Regions from separate parts of the Microcoleus sp. Z1_B2 genome, predicted to be linked through region 2. Evidence: riboswitches for the same ligand, from Rfam matches in the RefSeq annotation. Region 2 holds a riboswitch; each other region holds the start of a gene.
The links. Region 2 has a riboswitch for cobalamin ahead of QT984_RS03330 (CbtB-domain containing protein). Riboswitches for the same ligand answer to the same signal wherever they lie in the genome.
Positions count from the first base shown of each region.

Region 1: it holds a riboswitch for cobalamin, as region 2 does, so the genes downstream of both, QT984_RS13765 (DUF1636 domain-containing protein) here and QT984_RS03330 (CbtB-domain containing protein) in region 2, are expected to answer to the same signal.
Region 3: it holds a riboswitch for cobalamin, as region 2 does, so the genes downstream of both, QT984_RS11265 (energy-coupling factor ABC transporter permease) here and QT984_RS03330 (CbtB-domain containing protein) in region 2, are expected to answer to the same signal.
Region 4: it holds a riboswitch for cobalamin, as region 2 does, so the genes downstream of both, QT984_RS11240 (hypothetical protein) here and QT984_RS03330 (CbtB-domain containing protein) in region 2, are expected to answer to the same signal.

Region 1 covers NZ_JAUBOQ010000020.1:34,890-39,766, reverse strand. The annotation lists gene QT984_RS13780 (transposase) at 1-399, opposite strand, end outside; gene cynS (cyanase) at 953-1,396, shown strand; gene clpX (ATP-dependent protease ATP-binding subunit ClpX) at 1,756-3,135, shown strand; cobalamin riboswitch at 3,284-3,430, shown strand; gene QT984_RS13765 (DUF1636 domain-containing protein) at 3,453-3,863, shown strand; gene cobW (cobalamin biosynthesis protein CobW) at 4,130-4,877, shown strand, end outside.
Region 2 covers NZ_JAUBOQ010000004.1:79,082-83,958, reverse strand. The annotation lists partial or broken gene QT984_RS03350 (heavy metal translocating P-type ATPase) at 1-116, shown strand, start outside; gene QT984_RS03345 (hypothetical protein) at 183-830, shown strand; gene QT984_RS03340 (vitamin K epoxide reductase family protein) at 886-1,806, shown strand; gene QT984_RS03335 (hypothetical protein) at 1,876-3,066, opposite strand; gene QT984_RS03330 (CbtB-domain containing protein) at 3,212-3,409, opposite strand; cobalamin riboswitch at 3,428-3,570, opposite strand; gene QT984_RS03325 (ISL3 family transposase) at 3,653-4,877, opposite strand, start outside.
Region 3 covers NZ_JAUBOQ010000015.1:94,659-99,535, reverse strand. The annotation lists gene QT984_RS11275 (FAD-dependent oxidoreductase) at 1-1,501, opposite strand, end outside; gene QT984_RS11270 (Uma2 family endonuclease) at 1,750-2,448, opposite strand; cobalamin riboswitch at 2,748-2,894, shown strand; gene QT984_RS11265 (energy-coupling factor ABC transporter permease) at 2,956-3,675, shown strand; gene QT984_RS11260 (energy-coupling factor ABC transporter substrate-binding protein) at 3,679-3,999, shown strand; gene cbiQ (cobalt ECF transporter T component CbiQ) at 4,008-4,808, shown strand.
Region 4 covers NZ_JAUBOQ010000015.1:89,109-93,985, forward strand. The annotation lists gene QT984_RS11225 (hypothetical protein) at 32-160, shown strand; gene QT984_RS11230 (ABC transporter ATP-binding protein) at 275-1,123, opposite strand; gene QT984_RS11235 (methyltransferase domain-containing protein) at 1,353-2,219, opposite strand; gene QT984_RS11240 (hypothetical protein) at 2,239-2,679, opposite strand; cobalamin riboswitch at 2,798-2,942, opposite strand; gene QT984_RS11245 (Uma2 family endonuclease) at 2,986-3,561, opposite strand; gene QT984_RS11250 (ABC transporter substrate-binding protein) at 3,982-4,800, opposite strand.

The sequences.
Region 1 (4,877 bases), on a different contig from region 2:
TCCTTTCTTCAACTGTTTGCTGCTAATTGCTTGAATCGTGTAGACGAGAAGGTTTCGCCCTTTAGTCTTATCTTTGTACTTTGGCAATTTTGGGCTACCCGTGAATCTTGAAGAGTCAGCTTTGTAAGCTTTAATGGCTTCAAAAAACGATTTCCAATTCTTGTCTAGCACCATTAAGATTTGCTGACTTACTTTAGCAGGCAAAGCCTTATATGCTTCGTGAGACTTCATCAATCGGTTCATTTCGTTGTAATTGACATAACCCCATCCATAAATAAAGCTCTGACGAATGACGTAATTGGCGGCATTGTAGAGGTTTTTGGACTTGAAAGCTAGTTCGTCTATTTGGGCGAAACGGTGTGACGTTGATTTAATGATGTGCCTCTGTGTTAGTTGCATTTGAGAGTTGCGTTTTTTGGGCGATGCGTATTCCTTGTTCAACACTCACAACAATAGAATACCATTATTGTTTATAATTGCTTATAAACTCAATGAAGTTTTACAATACTTTTGTCAGTTGCCGATTTTGAGTGGTAAAGGGGCTTTGGCTGCGTGAGCGAGGATTGAGCTTCAGGCTAGCACGATCAAAATTCACCCGTTTGCCGAATGCCGAAGGCCTTGGCGTGTGTAACTTTTGTTACATATACTGCCAACTGTACGATTGCCCCTGGGCAGTTAGGAGTTATTTTAGGATTTAGCGGTTGTGATACGAGTTGGCAAAAATAATGCAACTGTTGACTAGCTCTCAACCCTGGTAGTCATCAGTCATTGCCAATCTAACATTTCCAATCTCAAATCTCAAATTGTATGAGTTGTGGGGGTAGACGAGACCAGCTTTTGCTGAAGTTCCGAGCTATCAATTTGATTTTTTTTATCAATTTGGTATTGACAAAATCCCCAAAATGTGAGACATATTGCACATCTGGCACTGAAGTGAAGGGGAGAATATTTAATGGCAATTTCAGGAATTACAGAAAAGCTTTTGGCTGCTAAAAAAGCTAAGGGAATTAGTTTTGCAGATTTGGAAAAAGTTTTGGGGCGCGACGAAGTTTGGATTGCGGCGGTTCTTTACCGTCAAGCTACCGCATCAGCAGATGAAGCCGAGAAAATTGTATCGGCTTTGGGACTAGATAGCGAGACGGCTGCGGTTCTCTGTGAACCTCCGTTAAAAGGTTCTTTGGAATCCTCGGTTCCGGTTGACCCGCTGATTTATCGTTTCTATGAAATTATGCAGGTTTACGGGATGCCACTCAAAGCAGTGATTCACGAAAAATTTGGTGACGGGATTATGAGCGCGATCGACTTTACTTTGGATGTCGAGAAAGAAGCAGACCCAAAAGGCGATCGAGTGAAAATAATTATGTCGGGAAAATTTTTGGAATACAAAAAATGGTAAGCCCGTGCGGCTTTATTTTCAAGTGAAAATGAAAAATTAAAATTGGCTCCCATGACTCATGACTAATCACTAAAGCCTCAAAAGTGTTAACTTAGAAACAGAGATCGCGAAGCTTGACTGCGCCAAAAAACCGAGACAAGCCCCCGACTTAAGTCGTGCAGAGCCCCAAATTTTAGACCCTAGTTCAGCTCCAAAATTCATCTGTGGAGTAAATCTAAAATCTAAAATCTAAAATCTAAAATCGACTGACTGGCTTGGGTGTCCGATCGGGAAACCCCTCTAGGGCACAGCTAAGGTAACTCCCGCGGCAACTTCCCCAGTCGAAACAAGCAACCGCAACCGTAAAGTAAGAGGCAAATATGTCAAAATATGACTCCCATCTCAGATGCTCCTTTTGCGGCAAGTCGCAAGAGTACGTCCGCAAGTTAATAGCTGGGCCCGGCGTCTACATTTGCGATGAATGCGTGGAACTGTGCAATGAAATTTTAGAGGAGGAGTTCTTTGACTCCAGTAAAACAATTGGCCAACAGATTCCCCAATCAGAGGTGCGAGAGTCTCAGGGACAAGGAACCAGGCGCCCAGGTCGATCGAATAAATCGAAAATTGTTTTAGGTCAAATTCCGAAACCAACAGAGATTAAGCAGCATTTAGACAACCACGTCATCGGCCAGCACTCAGCAAAAAAAGTCCTTTCTGTAGCAGTTTATAACCACTACAAGCGCTTGAGCGTTGACCAAGTAAAAGATAGCGACAAGTCTTCCCCTGACAGCGATGTAGAATTGCAAAAATCCAACATCCTGCTAGTAGGACCCACAGGTTGTGGCAAAACTTTGTTAGCGCAAAGTTTGGCGCAAATGCTCGAAGTTCCGTTTGCCGTAGCTGATGCGACGACACTGACAGAAGCTGGATATGTCGGCGACGATGTAGAAAATATCTTGCTGCGGCTGTTGCAAATGTCCGATTTTGATGTGGAAGCGGCGCAGCGGGGCATTATTTATATTGATGAAATTGACAAGATTGCTCGCAAAAGCGAAAACACTTCGATCACTAGAGATGTATCGGGAGAAGGAGTGCAGCAAGCGCTGCTAAAAATGTTGGAAGGAACAGTGGTTAACGTGCCCCCGCAAGGCGGCCGCAAACATCCTTACCAAGATTTTATTCAAGTTGACACTAGCAAAATTCTATTTATTTGTGGCGGTGCTTTTGTCGGTTTGGAAAAAATAGTTGAACAGCGTTTGGGTAAAAAATCCTTGGGCTTTATTCAGCCAACAGAAAGCGACACCAACTCAACTTTGCCGGCGAAGGATAAGCGGGCCGCTGATATTTTGCAGCAGGTACAGCCGGACGATTTAGTCAAGTTTGGTTTAATTCCTGAGTTTGTGGGGCGGATACCGGTGGTGACGGTGATTTCGCCCCTGGATGAAGCAGCTTTGATGCAGATATTGACCGAGCCCCGGAATGCGCTGGTGAAGCAGTATCAAAAGCTGTTGAAGATGGACAGCGTGGAGTTGGAATTCCAGCCGGAAGCGCTACGGGCGATCGCTCAAGAGGCCTATCGTCGTAAAACTGGCGCGAGAGCTCTCCGCAGCATTTTAGAAGAGTTAATGCTGGATGTGATGTACGAGTTGCCTTCTCGCAAGGATGTGGCTAACTGTATGATTACTCCTGAAATGGTCGAGAAGCGATCGACTGCTGAATTGCTGTGGCATCCCGCATGGCGGCAGCACGAAACTGCATAATTTGTAATCTGTAGGGTGCTTGTGGCGCATCCTACAAACTACTAAACCAGCCCCCAGATTTATCCCTGGGCTCGCTTTCTCCCATCTAAAATCTAAAATCTAAAATCTAAAATCTAAAATCTAAAATCGATTGGCGGTAAGTGCGGTATGATGTGATTTCGCGATCGGTTCTAGCGGGGAGCAGCCGTTAGAGGAAACGGGGAAAGTTCGGTGCAAGTCCGGCGCTGTCCCGCAACTGTAATGAAACCCTTGGGGTTTCTCAAGTCAGAATGCCCGCCGATATATAACTCACTTTTGAACGCATCTGCGAGGTACGGATGATGGATGGAATTAACACGGCTGTACGCACAAAGCACAGTCTATTTGTTTGCACTGCTTGCGCTAGTGTTTGGAAAAACGGCAAGCGCGAAGGTAAAAGCGGCGGTCAACAATTTATGGAAAATTTGTCGCAACTCGCTAAAGATTGGGAGTTTTCTGATAAGTTTGAGATTCAAGAGGTTGAGTGCATGAGTGCTTGTAGTCACTCTTGTGCGGTGTCTTTTGCTGCTGTTGGAAAGTACACTTATCTGTTTGGCGATTTACCAGCAAATGAGTCGGAAAGCGTCGAGGCGGTACTCGAATGCGCGGGTCAATACTATGCTAAACCAGACGGTTTGTTGCCTTGGTCTGAGCGTCCTCAAGCTCTGAAAAAAGGTGTTTTAGCAAAGATTCCACCACTACCAAATTAGAGTTTTTCTCCTTACCATGCTCGGCCCATCGGCGATAACTAAGACCACCAATCCGCCAGGGACTTAAGTCCCTGGCTAATAGCGAAAGTCCTCTAAAGAGGACTGAGAATAAAAAATTTAAACTCATTAGTCCTCTTGAGAGGACTTTCGCTTTGAGGCAGGGGTTTAAACCCCTGCCGGAATGTCGGTTTAACGAGTTTCCTGTCAGCAATTGACTGACCCAAAATTGAAAGATATTCAATCACAGTACAACAACTAAATTATCAATGCACAAAATTCCTGTTACTGTCATCACTGGTTTTCTTGGTAGCGGTAAAACTACCTTAATTCGCCACTTATTGCAAAATAATCAAGGTCGCCGCATTGCTGTTCTGGTTAACGAATTTGGCGAAATCGGAATTGACGGAGAACTGCTGCGCGATTGCCAAGTTTGCGACGAAGAAGAAAATGTCAGCAGCAATATTGTTGAACTAACAAATGGTTGTCTTTGCTGCACTGTTCAAGAGGAATTCTTGCCCACTATGCAGGAATTGTTGAAGCGTAGAGAGCAAATAGATTGTATCTTAATTGAGACTTCGGGCCTCGCACTTCCTAAACCTTTGATTCAAGCTTTTCGCTGGCCGGAAATTCGCACGGGTGCTACTGTAGACGGTGTGGTTGCTGTTGTCGATTGCGAAGCTATTGCTAGCGGTTCTTTTGTCGGTGATATCGATGCTTTGATGGCACAGCGGCAGGCTGATGATAGTTTAGATCACGAAACTCCGATCGAGGAATTGTTTGAAGACCAGTTAGCCTGTGCCGATATGGTACTTTTAACGAAGGTCGATCGCGTAGATGTGGAAACTCACAAGAAAGTCCAAAGCTGGTTGCAGCAAGAGTTACGTCCGAGTGTGAAAATTGTGCCCTGCAAAGGTGGCGAAATTAACCCGGATGTGTTAATGGGATTTAATGCGGCGGTTGAGGATGATTTGGAGTCTCGCCCAAGTCACCACGACACTGAGGAGGAACACGAGC
Region 2 (4,877 bases):
AAGGCATATTTATTGCTTTGGGTGCTTTTGGGTTAGCTACTATGTGGGAGGCAGTTTTTGCTGATGTTGGGGTGGCTTTAGCAGCTATTTTTAATGCGACTAGAGTTTTAAAGTAGTCGGCTGACAACTCCAGGAGGGCGGGCAATTCCGCCCTCATTGTAGCAATTTGTAGAGGAAAGCAAATGGAAAGTATGCTCAAAATTCTGTTGGGAAGTCTAGCTCTTAGTATTATTCACGCATTAATTCCCAACCACTGGATGCCTTTAATTGCGATTGGTAAAACTGAAAATTGGTCTCGCAGCGAAACTTTGCGGGCTACAGTAATTACAGGAGTTGCTCATACCCTCAGCATTATCCTAATTGGAATTGTCGTCGGCTTATTTGGTTACAAGTTCGCTGCTACCTATGTAGAGGCCGCTCAAATAATTGCGCCTTTAGTTTTATTAGTTTTAGGAATTATCTATCTTTTGGCAGAGTTAGATAGTTCTCGCAGGCACCACCACCATCACGCGGAAACAGTTAATTTAACTACCAAGCGATCGCAATTTCAAATCCTAGCTGTTTTAGGAACAGGAATGTTTTTCTCGCCTTGCATCGAAATAGAAGCCTATTTTTTTTCAGCAGGAACGATTGGTTTGAGCGGCATACTTGTAGTTTCTGTGGTCTACTTAGTGGTGACAGTTTTGGGAATGGTTTTGCTAGTAGACTTGGGAATGAAAGGAGTTAATGCTTTAGAAGAAAAGCTGCATTTTTTCGAGGCTCACGAACAAGGATTAACCGGAGCAGTATTAATCCTTCTAGGAATTGTGGCTTATTTCATCAAAGTGTAAAATGGTTGGTAATACAATTTAGTCTTGGGAAATATCCAGCACAGGAAAAAATATTATGCGTCGTCAACGTTCCATGCCTTGGATTCACCGCTATTCTCGTCCGCTCACGGCAGGAATTGCCTCGATAGGGGCTGCGATCACTGCTTATCTAACAGTGGTTAAGTTATCCAACGGAACGGCAGTTTGTCCGATCGAAGGCTGCGATATCGTGCTTTCGAGTCCCTATGCCTATGTCTTTGGTTTGCCTCTTTCTTTGTTCGGTTTTTTGGGCTACTTGAGCATGATAGTTTTTGCCGTAGCTCCCCTACTTGTTAATCCAGCAGAACAGAAGAGTCTCCGCTCTAAGTTAGAGTCTTGGACGGGACTATTTCTGTTTGCTGGTAGCACAGCTATGACGATTTTCAGCGGCTATCTGATGTATGTACTGGCTGTTGATATTAAAGCAGCTTGTATTTACTGTATTGCGTCTGCTTTGTTTGCAACTAGCTTGTTTGTCTTAGCATTAATCGGTCGCGAATGGGATGATATCGGGCAACTATTTTTTATCGGAATTCTGGTGTCTATGTTAGTGCTGATTTCCTCTCTGGCTCTTTATGCCGATGTCAATAATCTGGGTACAGCTAACGAGACTAGCATCAACACTACAACATCTTCCGGTACTTCAGAAATTGCTTTAGCGCAACATTTAAAAAGAGTGGGAGCTAAAATGTACGGCTCTTTTACCTGCGATCATTGTCAAGCACAGAAGGCAAGTTTTGGCAAAGAAGCGGCTCGCATTATCAATTATATCGAGTGCAATCCGCAAGGGAAAAATGCTCGCCGCGATCTTTGCGAAGCTGCCAAGATTAAGGGGACTCCTACTTGGGAAATTAATGGTAAGTTTTACCAAGGGGAAAAATCTTTGCAGGAGTTAGCTGATTTATCAGGTTATCAGGGCTCTCGCGAATTTAAAAAGCTCTCAAATCAGGAACGTTGACAAGAGTGATTTCTGGCGATCGACCTCATCATAGTCGATCGCACTTAAATTAAATTATCCGAAATCCGTTTAAATGCGCCCTACTCTCAGCCGCAGCCCAAGCAAATGGCGCTGCAATCCAAATCCGATCGCCATTCCCGCGACTACAATGCCTGTCAAGTAAGCCAACACAGTCAACCGCACTGAAAGAGGAGGCGCGACTCCCTCAACTTCAATAGTTTGTGAAACCTGGAATGGTAAAAACTGACGGGCTGCATTTGGTTGGGGAGAAACTTCTACTTCAACTTGATGAGGTGCGCCATCAAAAAACTGCTCTTGCCATACCAGTTTTCCGGCTGCATCCGGAACACCTTTGTAGGCAAAAGCAATCCAATCATTTTCGAGTTGGGTGACTTTAACATTGAACAATACATCTGTGGCTGGCTGATTTGTTTTGGTATCGGTGACTTGAACTTGTAAATTAGCCGCTTTCCCAACTGTCGCACTAACATCTCCAGAAAGTCGCACCTGTAAACCCTGAGATTTCACAATGGGGCTGGTTTTTTCTGTCGGTTTAGATTCTGTCATGTGAGACATTGGCATCGACATCTCAGACTGGGCAATTTCAGCACTGACATTAACATATAACAAGGTAGCGATCGCAATTATTATCGCCCCACTTAACAGCAATCGCACTCTTTCAGGCGCTATTTCTCCTGCTTGGATTTTGGGCTTTCCTCCAATCGCCAAGCCACCACCTAGCCCAACAACCAACAAAATCACAGCTAAAATCCCAAAATTGCGATACTTCACGCCGTTTTCTGGGACAGATAGTGTTAAAGCTTGCTCAAAAGGAGTAAAAGCATTTTCTGCGATCGGAGTCACCTTTGCTAACAATTGATAATTTCCCCTAATGGGCAGCATTTGCTGGATTTGTAACTCACCTTTAGCTGCAACAGCCTCTATATCCAGCAACTTTGTTCCCTCCACGATCGGAAAATCGGTGGTAAACCAATGATTTTTAGGCGGAGTTAAAATTGTCAAACTAATTCGAGCATTCTCTAAGGGAATCCCCACCGCATCTAAAGCTTGCAGCTTTAACGACACTGGAGATAAAGGTGTAGTTGCCTCGGCTTCAAAGGGTAAAATCTGGCTGATTGGGGGTTCAGAAGTCAGTCGCACAGTTGATTGTGGAGACTGCGAAAACCCTACCCAACCATAGAAAAAGATACTCATCATGCAGACAGCACTGATGAGCGCAGAAAACTTTAATTTTGACATTTTAATTCTGGACTTTTAAGGAATCTCGCGCGGGGTGGGGGCGGGTGTATTTAACCTGTCTGCACTCTGAGAAAGCTCGCAGGTTTACCCGCCCCAACAGATTAAACGAATCGCAGTGCAATATCTCAAATAAAAACAATCTTGTCTAGTGACAACTAACCATCAAAGTGTGGTGGCGCAGAGAGTGTACCTTGTTATGGACGGCGGGATAGGTTGTAAAGTAAACAGTCCAGACAGTCAAAGCGCATAGGGAGATGTAGAGCGTCGCTTGCACGGGTGTTGAAAGCGTCAACCGTGCCGTTTGTTGCCAAACCGAAGAAGAAGAAGATTGAGTAGTCATCATGTACCTCGCAGATGAATAAAGTAAATTTGGGTGTCGGCGGGCATCCTGACTTGGAGAACTTGTCTCCTTCACAGTTGCGGGACAGTGCCGGACTTACACCGAACTTTCCCCGTTACCTCTGGTGGCTGTTCCTCACTAGAACCGATTTGATATTCAGAGCATATCACACATTCTGTTGCTGCATTCACATTACCTGGAGTGTTAGATAAAAAATACAGGTTCTTCCTTACTTGGTATGCTAAACTAACAGTTAAAATGCCAAGTAAGCAAACATCTATTTTTGTAATTTTCAAAATTCCTAAAGCCATAGGCCGAACGTTTTATTAACTTAAGCTTGTTATTTACACCCTCAACTGCACCACTTGTTGTCCTATTATCAAAGTAAGCAATTATTTCCTCGATCCAATTAGTGATAGTATTTACAGTGGAACTAAAATATTTTTTTGCTCTTTGCTGCCAGCTCCCAATTCTCAATAATGCCCTCAACCAATTAGTTTTTCTATTTTCAAATATTTGTCGGAATTCTTCTTTTAATTTATGCATTATTGCTAGCCGAGGACACACTTTTTTAACTGACATTAATTTGCTCTTTTGCTTTTCTTTTAAACTCTCTTCATTCTTTAGTAACGCATATTTGCTGCCATTCAATCCGTCTAATATCTCTTTATATTCTGCTATTCTTTGAGGTGATTTAGATTTATTACTTAAATCTATGATTTCCCTTCTTTCACGCTTTCTTTCTCTATCTAATTCCTTATTGACTTGTACCATTACATGAAATCTGTCCGCTACTACTTGAGCATTTGGCATGAGTTTTTCTACTAAGGTTTTGTAACCTTTCCATAAATCTATACTTACTTCTTCTATTTGTTCTAAAACCTCTAATCCCCATGAATTAAGGACTGGCTCAATGTCTTCTTGTTTTCTTCCCTTGATAATCGTAATTAATTTAGATGTTGATAAATCCGTTAATACCGCACAGTAATTTCCTTGACCTTTAGTTAACGCTATTTCATCAATTCCTAGCTTTTTTAAGCCTGATGGTTTTGACGATAATTCTTGTGAGGCATCTGACAACATTCTTTCTATTTCTTCTGTTGTTACTACTCCTTCTTTGGCTACATTATTGATATCACTTGACAAGACAGACTTAATAATTGTATCGGCTAGTCGTTTTGTATAAGTTCTTCGGTTATTTACAAAGTCCAATTTCTCGCTAAATGGTTTGCCACATTTTTTACATTTAAATTGTCGTCTGTTTATTTCTAAAAATACTAGCTTTTCTCCCCAGGAGAAATCTTTTACTAAGTATCGATGGTTTTGATGTAATCTATTACTTTTTGTACCGCATCTATGACAATGACTTTCTTTATGGATTGACTCAACTTGTAAGATTATTCCTATGTACGGTACTTGAGTCATTTGAGTTACTTTAATTCCTTGTATATTCAGTAGCTCTGTTAGAAAT
Region 3 (4,877 bases), on a different contig from region 2:
CAAAAATTTTAGGTAACTGGCCTGTTTGGGCGAGAACTTGTCTCACTTCTTGGTTAGATACATCGGCTAGATTTTTGTTATTTAGAATGGCATTAACCGCAGCGATACCCACACCTTGACCAACTGCAGCGTTGAATTCAACTATTCTGCCGACAGAACAGGCTAACCCTTCAAATCCCGAACACGGACTGACTACTGCCAAGTTAGGAACGTTTTTAATTAATGCGTGGCGGATGCCAATATTAAAGATAGGCTGTTTAAAACTCAGACTTTTAAACCATCCTAGACTGTTTGCTTTCTCGCCAATACCCTGGATGCCTCCCCGTACATCAAAATGATAGCTAAATGTTGCCAGGGCTTCATTAGCAGGTACGCCACCTAACAGCATTTGTGCGCCAGTTAAAGGTTCTACAACTCCCGTCACATTGCCAGCGTGTCTGATATAAAGTTCTGAGGCATAAGTAACAGAAGTAGCCCCCAAACTCCTCAGCCAAGTTGTAATAAATAACATCTCTCTTTGCATATTAGCCGTGGGTTTGCTCCCGCTTCTAGCTAAGGCTTCGGCTTCGCTGGCTGTGACTGCAAATAAAAGCGCATTCCACGAAAGTCGGTCATTTGGAAGTATTGCTATATTTCCCTCATCTAAAATTATGCCAGTTTCAGAAAAAGATAGTTTTCTTCCTCTAAATGAGTGGTAAGCTACAGACAGAGCCGGCGCGCGAACATCGATGTAATCGTTACCCGCCCACAGAGTTTTGAGATTGCCTTGAGTGTCCCTCATTTCCCGCCGCAGCTCTTCTGCTAGTTTGGCATCCTTGCCTGCGGCGTACAGCAAAAATTTTTGACTCTCTGCATCGGCCAGGTTGGTAAAGCGTTTTAGATAAATATAATCGAATTCTTTCAGTGCTCTTGCACTGAGTCCTTGGGTTTCAAAAACGAGGGTGACTGGAAGTTCTGAATTAGGCAGACCAAATGTTTCAAATCCCTTCAGCTTTCTCACACCGGCAGCTTGAGCTAATTCGGCATTGACAGTGGCATCAATAAATTGCTTGCCGGCATAAACTACGCCTTGAGAGGTGGTTATACTGACAATTTTTTGACCTTCTTTACTGACTGATTTAATTTCTACTTTGCTCAGGAGATCGGCCCCAGCTTTTACCAGCATTTCTTTCAGGGCTGCACTGGCTTTGCGGGGGTCAAGTGCAATTGCGGTGACACCGGATTTTTGTAAGAATTCTTTATAGATTGTCGCTGGTGAACCAAAGGTATCTAACTTTAAAGATTTTTGAAGTTCTTCACTAATCTGACTTCTATCTAAATAAGCAAGACCGCCTCTTACCAAATGCCCGCCAATTCCTTCTTGCAAGCTTCCTTTAGACATCAGTAGAATTCGCGGATAACGCTTTGTTCGGCGAAGATATTCTCTGGAGGCAGAGATAACAGCTAGAACTCCTGGAACTTCATCACCAAAACAGATGATATCGTAAGAACGCAGATTCATGACCATTATTTAATAACCTCTGTTGATTTTCATGTTTTCGAGCTGCATCTCAATGTTTGCCGTCCAACTTTCTGTTTTTCCCAAATCTAGCTAGATACTTCCTGATTTTTGCGATAATATTCACACATTTCTGGAGGCAGAAACCGGGTTTTTTCCAGAAAATCCTCCTTTGAGGACGATCGATCGGGCGTTGCAAAACCCGGTTTGTGAGCGTCTAGAGTACAACACTGAGGTACTCTTGATTGCCATCAGCCCAGATTATCAGGATCTATCCCCAACTCCCGCAATCGCTGAGCCAGTCGATCGGCGCGCTGGGATTCCTGTTGGGCGCGCTGCGCTGATTCTTTCACCTGTTCTTCAGGTGTCAGATAACGTTTTCCATCGGCATCATACCAATACAACCACTCTCTTGTCACCCCAGAATAACTTCCCCTTTCACAACCAATCCCCAAACCAATTTCAGGCATCCAAACTGGATGTTCTGGCTGTAACTCGTACTTCCCATTGACTAACTTGTGTACTTCCAAATGAGGTTTACGGCGGCGGCGGGAAGAATAAATGACGTAATAAAGTACGCCTAAAGCTTGATAAGTGTCTAATTTTGTGCTGTATTCCTTGCGATAAGTTGGGGAAACAACTTCCAGCACAAAAGTAGGCAGAACATTTTCATCCCACAGCACGTAACTGGGGCGCAATTCTTCGTCGTAAAATCGTTCTACTCCTAAACTTAAGAAAGCATCGGGGACAATGGGCGGTTCGTCAGGGTGATGATAAATACCCATATCTATGCCAAAAAACCAGTCCATGCGTTCTGCCCAAAGTATGAGCAATATTGCTTTTAACAACCCTGGTATTAGTTCTTGCAGTTCGTTATCCACAGGAGTTTCATCTGAGTCTGGTAGTTCATCGGCTGAGGGCCAGTGCCTCGGAAATTTGTAATCTAACATGGCGGCTTTCCTCAAAACTCACTAATATTATACCGTTGATTTGTTGGGCAATAGTATTTATGGAACGAACCGCGAAGACGCGAAGGAAGAGAAGATGAGAGGTAATTTTGACTTAGGAACGCGAATTAAATAACTTACAATTTTAATTGTGATTGTGGGATGGGTGTCCCGCCCGTCCACTCATGACGGGCTATAAGAGCCCATCCCACTTTCAAGAGTGGAAGTTATTTAATTCTCATTCCTTAGTTAATCTGAAGTAATTTTTGTAAAAGATTTGCTGAGACTTACGCGATCGACTAAACTATGTGTAACCAGTCGGTTCTAATGGGGAGCAGCCGTTAGAGGAAACGGGGAAAGTTCGGTGCAAGTCCGGCGCTGTCCCGCAACTGTAATGAGAGTTTTGTCGCTTTCTGAGTCAGGATGCCCGCCGATGTGTTAGTTTACATAGTCTCATCTGCGAGGTTCAGCGTGAAGGCCAGAAATCGGAAATTGGTCAGCTTGGGATTGATGGCTGGCTTGAGTTGTTATATTGTCCTGGGTTCGGCAACGCCCGCCGCAGCTATGCACATTTCGGAAGGTTTTTTGCCGGTGCAATGGGCGGCGTTTTGGTGGATGGTGGCGTTGCCTTTTTTTGCAGTAGGTTTGCGATCGATTACTCGTATTACAAAAGAACACCCGGAACTTAAATTATTGCTTGCTTTGGCGGGTGCGTTTACTTTTGTGCTTTCTGCTTTAAAAATTCCCTCGGTAACGGGCAGTTGTTCTCACCCGACGGGTACCGGTTTGGGTGCAATTTTGTTCGGCCCTTCGGTGATGGCTGTACTGGGGGCTTTAGTTCTGCTGTTTCAAACGTTACTGTTAGCTCACGGCGGGCTGACAACGCTGGGAGCGAATATGTTTTCGATGGCGATCGTCGGCCCTTTCGCTGCCTATTTTATCTATCAATTGCTGATGCGAACTGGCAGGCAACGGGCGGCAATTTTTTGTGCGGCGGCTTTAGCAAATTTACTGGCTTATGTGACGACTTCGATTCAATTAGCGTTAGCTTTTCCGGCAGCAATTGGCGGTTTTATGGCTTCGTTTCTCAAGTTGGCTGGCATCTTTGCTATCACTCAAGTACCCCTGGCGATTAGTGAAGGATTGCTGACTCTATTGGTCTGGAATTGGCTGCATTCTTACGGGAAGCCGGAGTTGGAAACTTTGAAATTATTGAGACAGGAGTCATAAGCCGTGAGTCAAAAAAACACAAGAAATCAGCAAGCTACTTCACAACAAAATTGGATGTTGGTAATTGCTGTTATCGCGCTTGCCGTTATTCCCCTAGTTTTTGTCCGGGGTGAATACGGCGGATCGGATGGGGAAGCACAGAAAGCGATTGCGGAAATTCAACCTGACTATCAACCTTGGTTTAACCATTTTTTTGAGCCTGCTAGCGGAGAAATTGAAAGTTTGCTGTTTGCGACTCAAGCGGCGCTGGGGGCTGGCGTAATTGGATATGCGATCGGGCTGTACAAGGGGCGATCGCAGCGACAAAAATCTGATGATGAATAGCCGTCAGAATGAACCATCAGATTGATAGTCTGGCTTATACAAATCGCTTGCGGGGGTTGCCGCCATCTCACAAGTTATCCTTTGCGATCGCCCTTTTAATTCTGTCTCTCGTTTCTGGGGCGATCGTCCAATTGTCGATCAGCTTTTGGTTAACCGTCTGGATCGTCATCTATGCGGGTATTCCGGCGAAACTGTATTTGCGGTTGCTGTCGCTACCGTTGATGTTTTTGCTGACAAGTTTGCCTGCTTTGGCGCTGGGTGCGGTTGAGTTAAGTCAAATTCAGGAAATTCAGTGGGATATTTGGCAAGGTTGGGGCATTAGCATCGGCACTTTTTATCTGTATGTGAGCCGCACTGGAATATACCAAGTGAGCTTGCTGTTTGCCCGCGCCTTCGCATCGACAAGTTGTATGTATTTCATTCTCTTGACGGTTCCATTTACCGAAATCTTGCAGATTCTCAGACAATTACGCTGTCCAGAGTTAGTCACAGAACTGCTATTACTAATGTATCGGTTTATTTTTAGCTTATTGGCGATCGCCCATGAACTTTGGATAGCACAAAACTCGCGCTGTGGCTACCGCACTTGGAAGCGGGGAATGCAGAGTTTAAGCATTTTAATCGGGCAATTGCTTCAGCGAACTTTGGAAAACTACCGTCAAGTTTCGTTGAGTTTAGCGTCGCGCGGCTTTAATGGAGAATTGCGCGTTTGGAATTCTTACCCTTATAAACCTTCGCGAAGATATACATTTGAAGCCGTGTTTGGTTGCACGGTTTTAACTTTGTTAAGCGCGGTACTTCAACGCTAAATTTATTGTTATTCCTGGACGAATGGGGGTCAGAAACCGGGTTTTTTGACCTAATCTGCGATCTAACGC
Region 4 (4,877 bases), on a different contig from region 2:
TCATTTCTGTGCAATCAGCCTTCTTGTTCTCATGCCATCAAACGACTCTGAACTGCAAGCTCAAGCTCGGAGAAGCCTTGACGCGATCGCCTTTACTTCTTTTGAACAATGCGAACTCTTGAGCCGTGAATTTAACAATATTTGCTGGATACAGGTATGAATTCAAGATTCCGCAATTGCTATAAGCCCGCTTGAGGGTGAGTTTTGTAAATTCCGATCAAAGGTGATTCATACCGTGAATCAGCAACCCCAATTATCAATTGTCTAAGTCCCGTTAAAGCAGCCGACGTGCTTGTAAAATTTGTTGTTGCCATTGCTCGAAAACGGGGATTTTTGAGCGATCGTCTGTTGGAAACATCGCCCTTATTTGCTCGATTAGCTCGATCGCCAGCGGTACGCCAAGCTGCAATTGTTCCAAGACATCCCGCTGAGCAAAAACGGTTTCCGGTGTTCCTTCTAAAATCAATTTTCCTCGATCCATTACAAACACCCAATCAGCCCAGCGGTAGATGAAATCGAGGTCGTGACTTGCTAAAAGGATAGTGGTTCCGGCGCTGTGAATTTGTTGAAGTAAACCGATCAGTTGTCGGGTGTGACGCGGATCGAGATAGGCGGTAGGTTCATCTAACAGCAGCAGTTTGGGCTTGAGAATCATGATATCGGCGATGGAAACCCGCTTTTTCTGGCCCAAACTGAGATTGTGAATTGGTTCGCGGGCGAGTTCGCTTAGATCGAATTGCTCGATCGCCTGCTGCACCTGTTGAGCAATTTCGGATTCTCTCAAGCCTAAATTGTACAATCCATAGGAAATATCTTCTTCTACCGTCGAAGCTACTAATTGATGTTCGGGATTTTGAAAGACGAGTCCGATTTGTTGGCGCAGTTGCATCAAAGATTTGCGATCGTAGCGCAAGGGTTCACCGTGCCAGCGAATCATTCCCTGTTGCGGTTGATATAAGCCATTTGCTAACAGAAAAAATGTGGTTTTGCCACAGCCATTTTGACCGATCAGCCCGCACCGTTTCCCAGCGGGAACTTTGAGATTTAAACCCTGAATTGCCACTCGCGAACCGCAGGGATAGGAGTAGGAAGTGCGATCGAATTCGAGAATCCATTCAGACATATTTGTTATTTTTTATTTTTTGTTATTTGTTATTTTTTATAGCCTTCCAGGCTCTGCCTGGGAATACATACCCGGAGGCTATGCCTCCAATTACCAATTACCAATTACCGATTTCAATTGTATAGCAATCCTTGCAGGAGTCGTAAACTTTTTACCCCACCCCAACCCTCCCCTTATCAAGGGGAGAGAGTAAGAAATTCACAAATGATTTATAATTGCTAAATTTGTGTCAGTCTCGATCAGATTTTGCCAACTGCCAAAGTTGCATTTCATAACAGAGATGTTGCTCAAAAAGTTGACTTGCCTCCAATCCTTCAACCACCAGCTTCTTGAACCAGCGACGAAATATCCAGCGCAGGAATTTGTGGACGGGGGGAACTGTAATCGCAATCAAATCTGCAACATAAATCATTGTATTTAGTCCATATCGGCGGAAAGTATCGACATACAAATCGATTGTTGGCAAAATATGGGCGGAAATATCCTCAGTTTTTACTAAAGTGAATCCAGCTTGCTTTAATGCTGCATGAAGTTCCGTAACAACATGACAATTAGAGAACATTCCCTCTTGATAATTAGCATCAGATCGCAGCATATCAGCCAGCAAAACGTAACCGCCGGGATTGAGGATTTTGGCGGCACCGTTAGCAATATCAACAGCCGACATATACTGGCTACTTTCGCTAAAGAGAATAAGATCGTAGAAATGGGTTGCTTTGAAGTCTTCAAACCTCGTGAGGTGGAAGATTGCCCGATCGCGCGTACACTTAAGAAAGCGCTGTTGTTGGAAAGGATCGGGTGCGACCCCTTCGACTGCAAAACCTCGATCGAGCAAATAAGCCGCATTTCCGCCAATCCCGCAGCCCACATCGAGTATCGTATGAGTGCCTTTGGGGATTGCATCTAACAGTTTTACAGTATAAGCTTGCTGAGCGACGCGCAATCGTGCGATCGTGAGTTCGTCAGCGGGCACAGGTAGGGTTTCCCAATAGCCGTAGTGAAGGTAGGGCGAATCTGTCAAGCCCAAATAGTAATTAAGCGCTGCATTTTGGTAGCGAGTTACTTTAGAAATTTCGATAGATTTTGGCTGCGACATTGGGAAAATTTAGTAAGTTTTAGGATTTAGGGCTGAGTTGAAATTCTTCCCAGCGCTTGCATACCTGTTCATAGCACTCAACCGGAGAAATTGCCAACTTTTGCAACAAATTGATATCAATGTGACCGTGGGCGATCGACAAAAATATAATTGCTTCCTTGGGTTCGTAGCTATCAATGATTTGGAGCAGATTTGAAACAGTATTTTGCTCGATTTCTAGTTGTTGCAAATAAACGGTTGCCTCCAAGTCGGAAATAAATTCCAGATCGTACTTGATAGTATCTACGCTCCAATTCACATAGCCGTTAATGGGAGTATTGATTTTGCAAGCAACCAAGCCTCGTCCTTGATGCAAAAAGCCATTCCAAGCGGTATGTCCGATCGACAAAATATTCTGATGAATAAACAAGTTTTGCCAGTAGCCAAAACTACCCTGCCAAACACTATCTTCGATTCGCATTTTTTTAGTTTCCCGCTGCCTAAAATTTCGTTATTGTCGATCGGGAAACGGAGCACAACAGCAGATTATTTGTAAAAATATTGAACTCACCATCATCCATACCTCGCAGATGAAAAACATGATTGTAAACAAATCGGCGGGCATCCTGACTCAGAGATGCAATGCTCTCATTACAGTTGCGGGACAGCGCCGGATTCGCACCGAACTTTCCCCCTTACGTCTGATGTGTGTTTTTCATCAGAGCCGATCGATATACGGGGATATTACCACTATTTGGGATATTTGACAAAAAAAGCCGTGTGCCTATTAACCAAACTCAATATTTTCATACAAATCAGCCAGCGAAATCTCCACAGCAACAGATGTTAAACTCAGCCGATCGCCCATACAGCTATATTCCGAAAAAATCCACTTATTCGCATCAGTTTTAGAATATTGCTCCACCTGTAGCCGATATTGGTCGATTAATAAATACTCCTGAAAACTAGGAATACTGCGATAAGCAGCAAACTTTTCATCGCGATCATAAGCTTTGGTACCTTTAGACAGCACCTCAGCAATTAGCAGCGGATTAGTAATTGTATCCGTCCGTCCAGATTGCATCTCGATCGGGCGCGCTACCACCATCACATCCGGGTAAGTATAATTATTAAGCTGCGGAACCCAAAGCCGCTGATCCGAACTAAAAGTCCGATATGGTTTCCCTTTTAACGCCAGTTTCAGCGCAACAACTAAATTAGTGGTAATTTCATTGTGATCCGGTGTGCCGCCAGCCATCAGAACAATCTCCCCATTGATAAATTCATGCCGATCCAGAGAATTGATTTCTAATTCTAGATATTCCTCAGCGGTGTAGGTTTTGGTTTCAACTTGCGCGATCATACACAACGCTCTCCTTTAATCTACTCATTTCAGTTTATCTTAAAAATCCTTAATTATAGGGATGATTTGTTATCTTTATTTCGATATTATTTGGATACCGCAGCTTCGGCTACGCATTCCCACGAATAGTCTGAGAAAAAGAAAAAGCCTGTAGGGGCGGGTTCGCCAAAAGCTTTCTCATGGTGCAGACAGGTTAAATAAACCCGCCCCCACCCCACAAACTAGCCCTTTATTAATAAAAATGATGCAAAATATGAGTCCGATCGCACTTAGGAAACTTATATTATGTCCGATCGATCGCGCATAATACATAAGCTGGGGCGGGTTTTTGAGATTGTCGGTTTTTGGCAAATATTGTTGGTGAACCCGCCCCTACAGGAATCATGGTCAATCGACTGGACATGATATTACTTAACAAACTTACCGCAGCGGGACAAAGTTATAGCCAGTGCTTCCTCCTTGTTTAACTTGCACTAAAATCGGCTTCCCAGCCCGATCGCCCGTGGGCAAAAACTTCACATCCTCGCTCGATCCTGCTGTTGAAAAACTCCGATTTCTGAGTGCTTGTTGCAACCCTTCCCGCGTATTGCTTTGCCGCAAGCCAGCGATGACAGCTTGAGTCGCGTCAAAACTCGTTGCTGTTCGCCAATTCACAATGCCTCCCCAACGCTGGCGGGCATTTTCTGGGAAACGGCTACCGGGATTAGTTTCAGGATGCCAGGGAACGGGCAAAACAATCCCGTCAACGTCTTTTTGTCCGTCTTTTAAAGTTTGAAAGGTGTAGAGCGTAGTGCTGCCGTAGAGTGGCAATTTGCCTCGATTGATGCGAGCCAGAGAAATGGCACGGTCAATGCGATCGATGTGGGGCGCTACCATCAATCCTTGTGCACCTTTGCTGACAGCATCGGCGATCGCACTTTCGGGATTAAAAGAGGGTAAATAAAAGTCGCAAACAGTGGGAACTAATTTGCCACCAGCAGCAGTAAGAGATGCCACAAATTCATCTTTAAATGATATGTTATCCGGTGCTTGGGAATCATAACAAACCGCAATATTAGTTTTGGCTGCTGTTTTCACTCCATATTCTGCTAAGGGAGCTGCCATTAAGCTAATATTGGGTACTGTCCGAAAGATGTAGCTGCCAAATCCTGATAGATTATTGGCAAAGCTCGTCTGGCGCTCCGGGTGCGATCGTTGCCGATGTAGATGTAGATGTAGGTCTATTTTAATTTTTGGCATTCAATAAACCGGGAAGGAACTTGTAGGCGCCCAACCAAATTAAGCCGATGGCAATAATAAAAATAATGGGGGGCGGG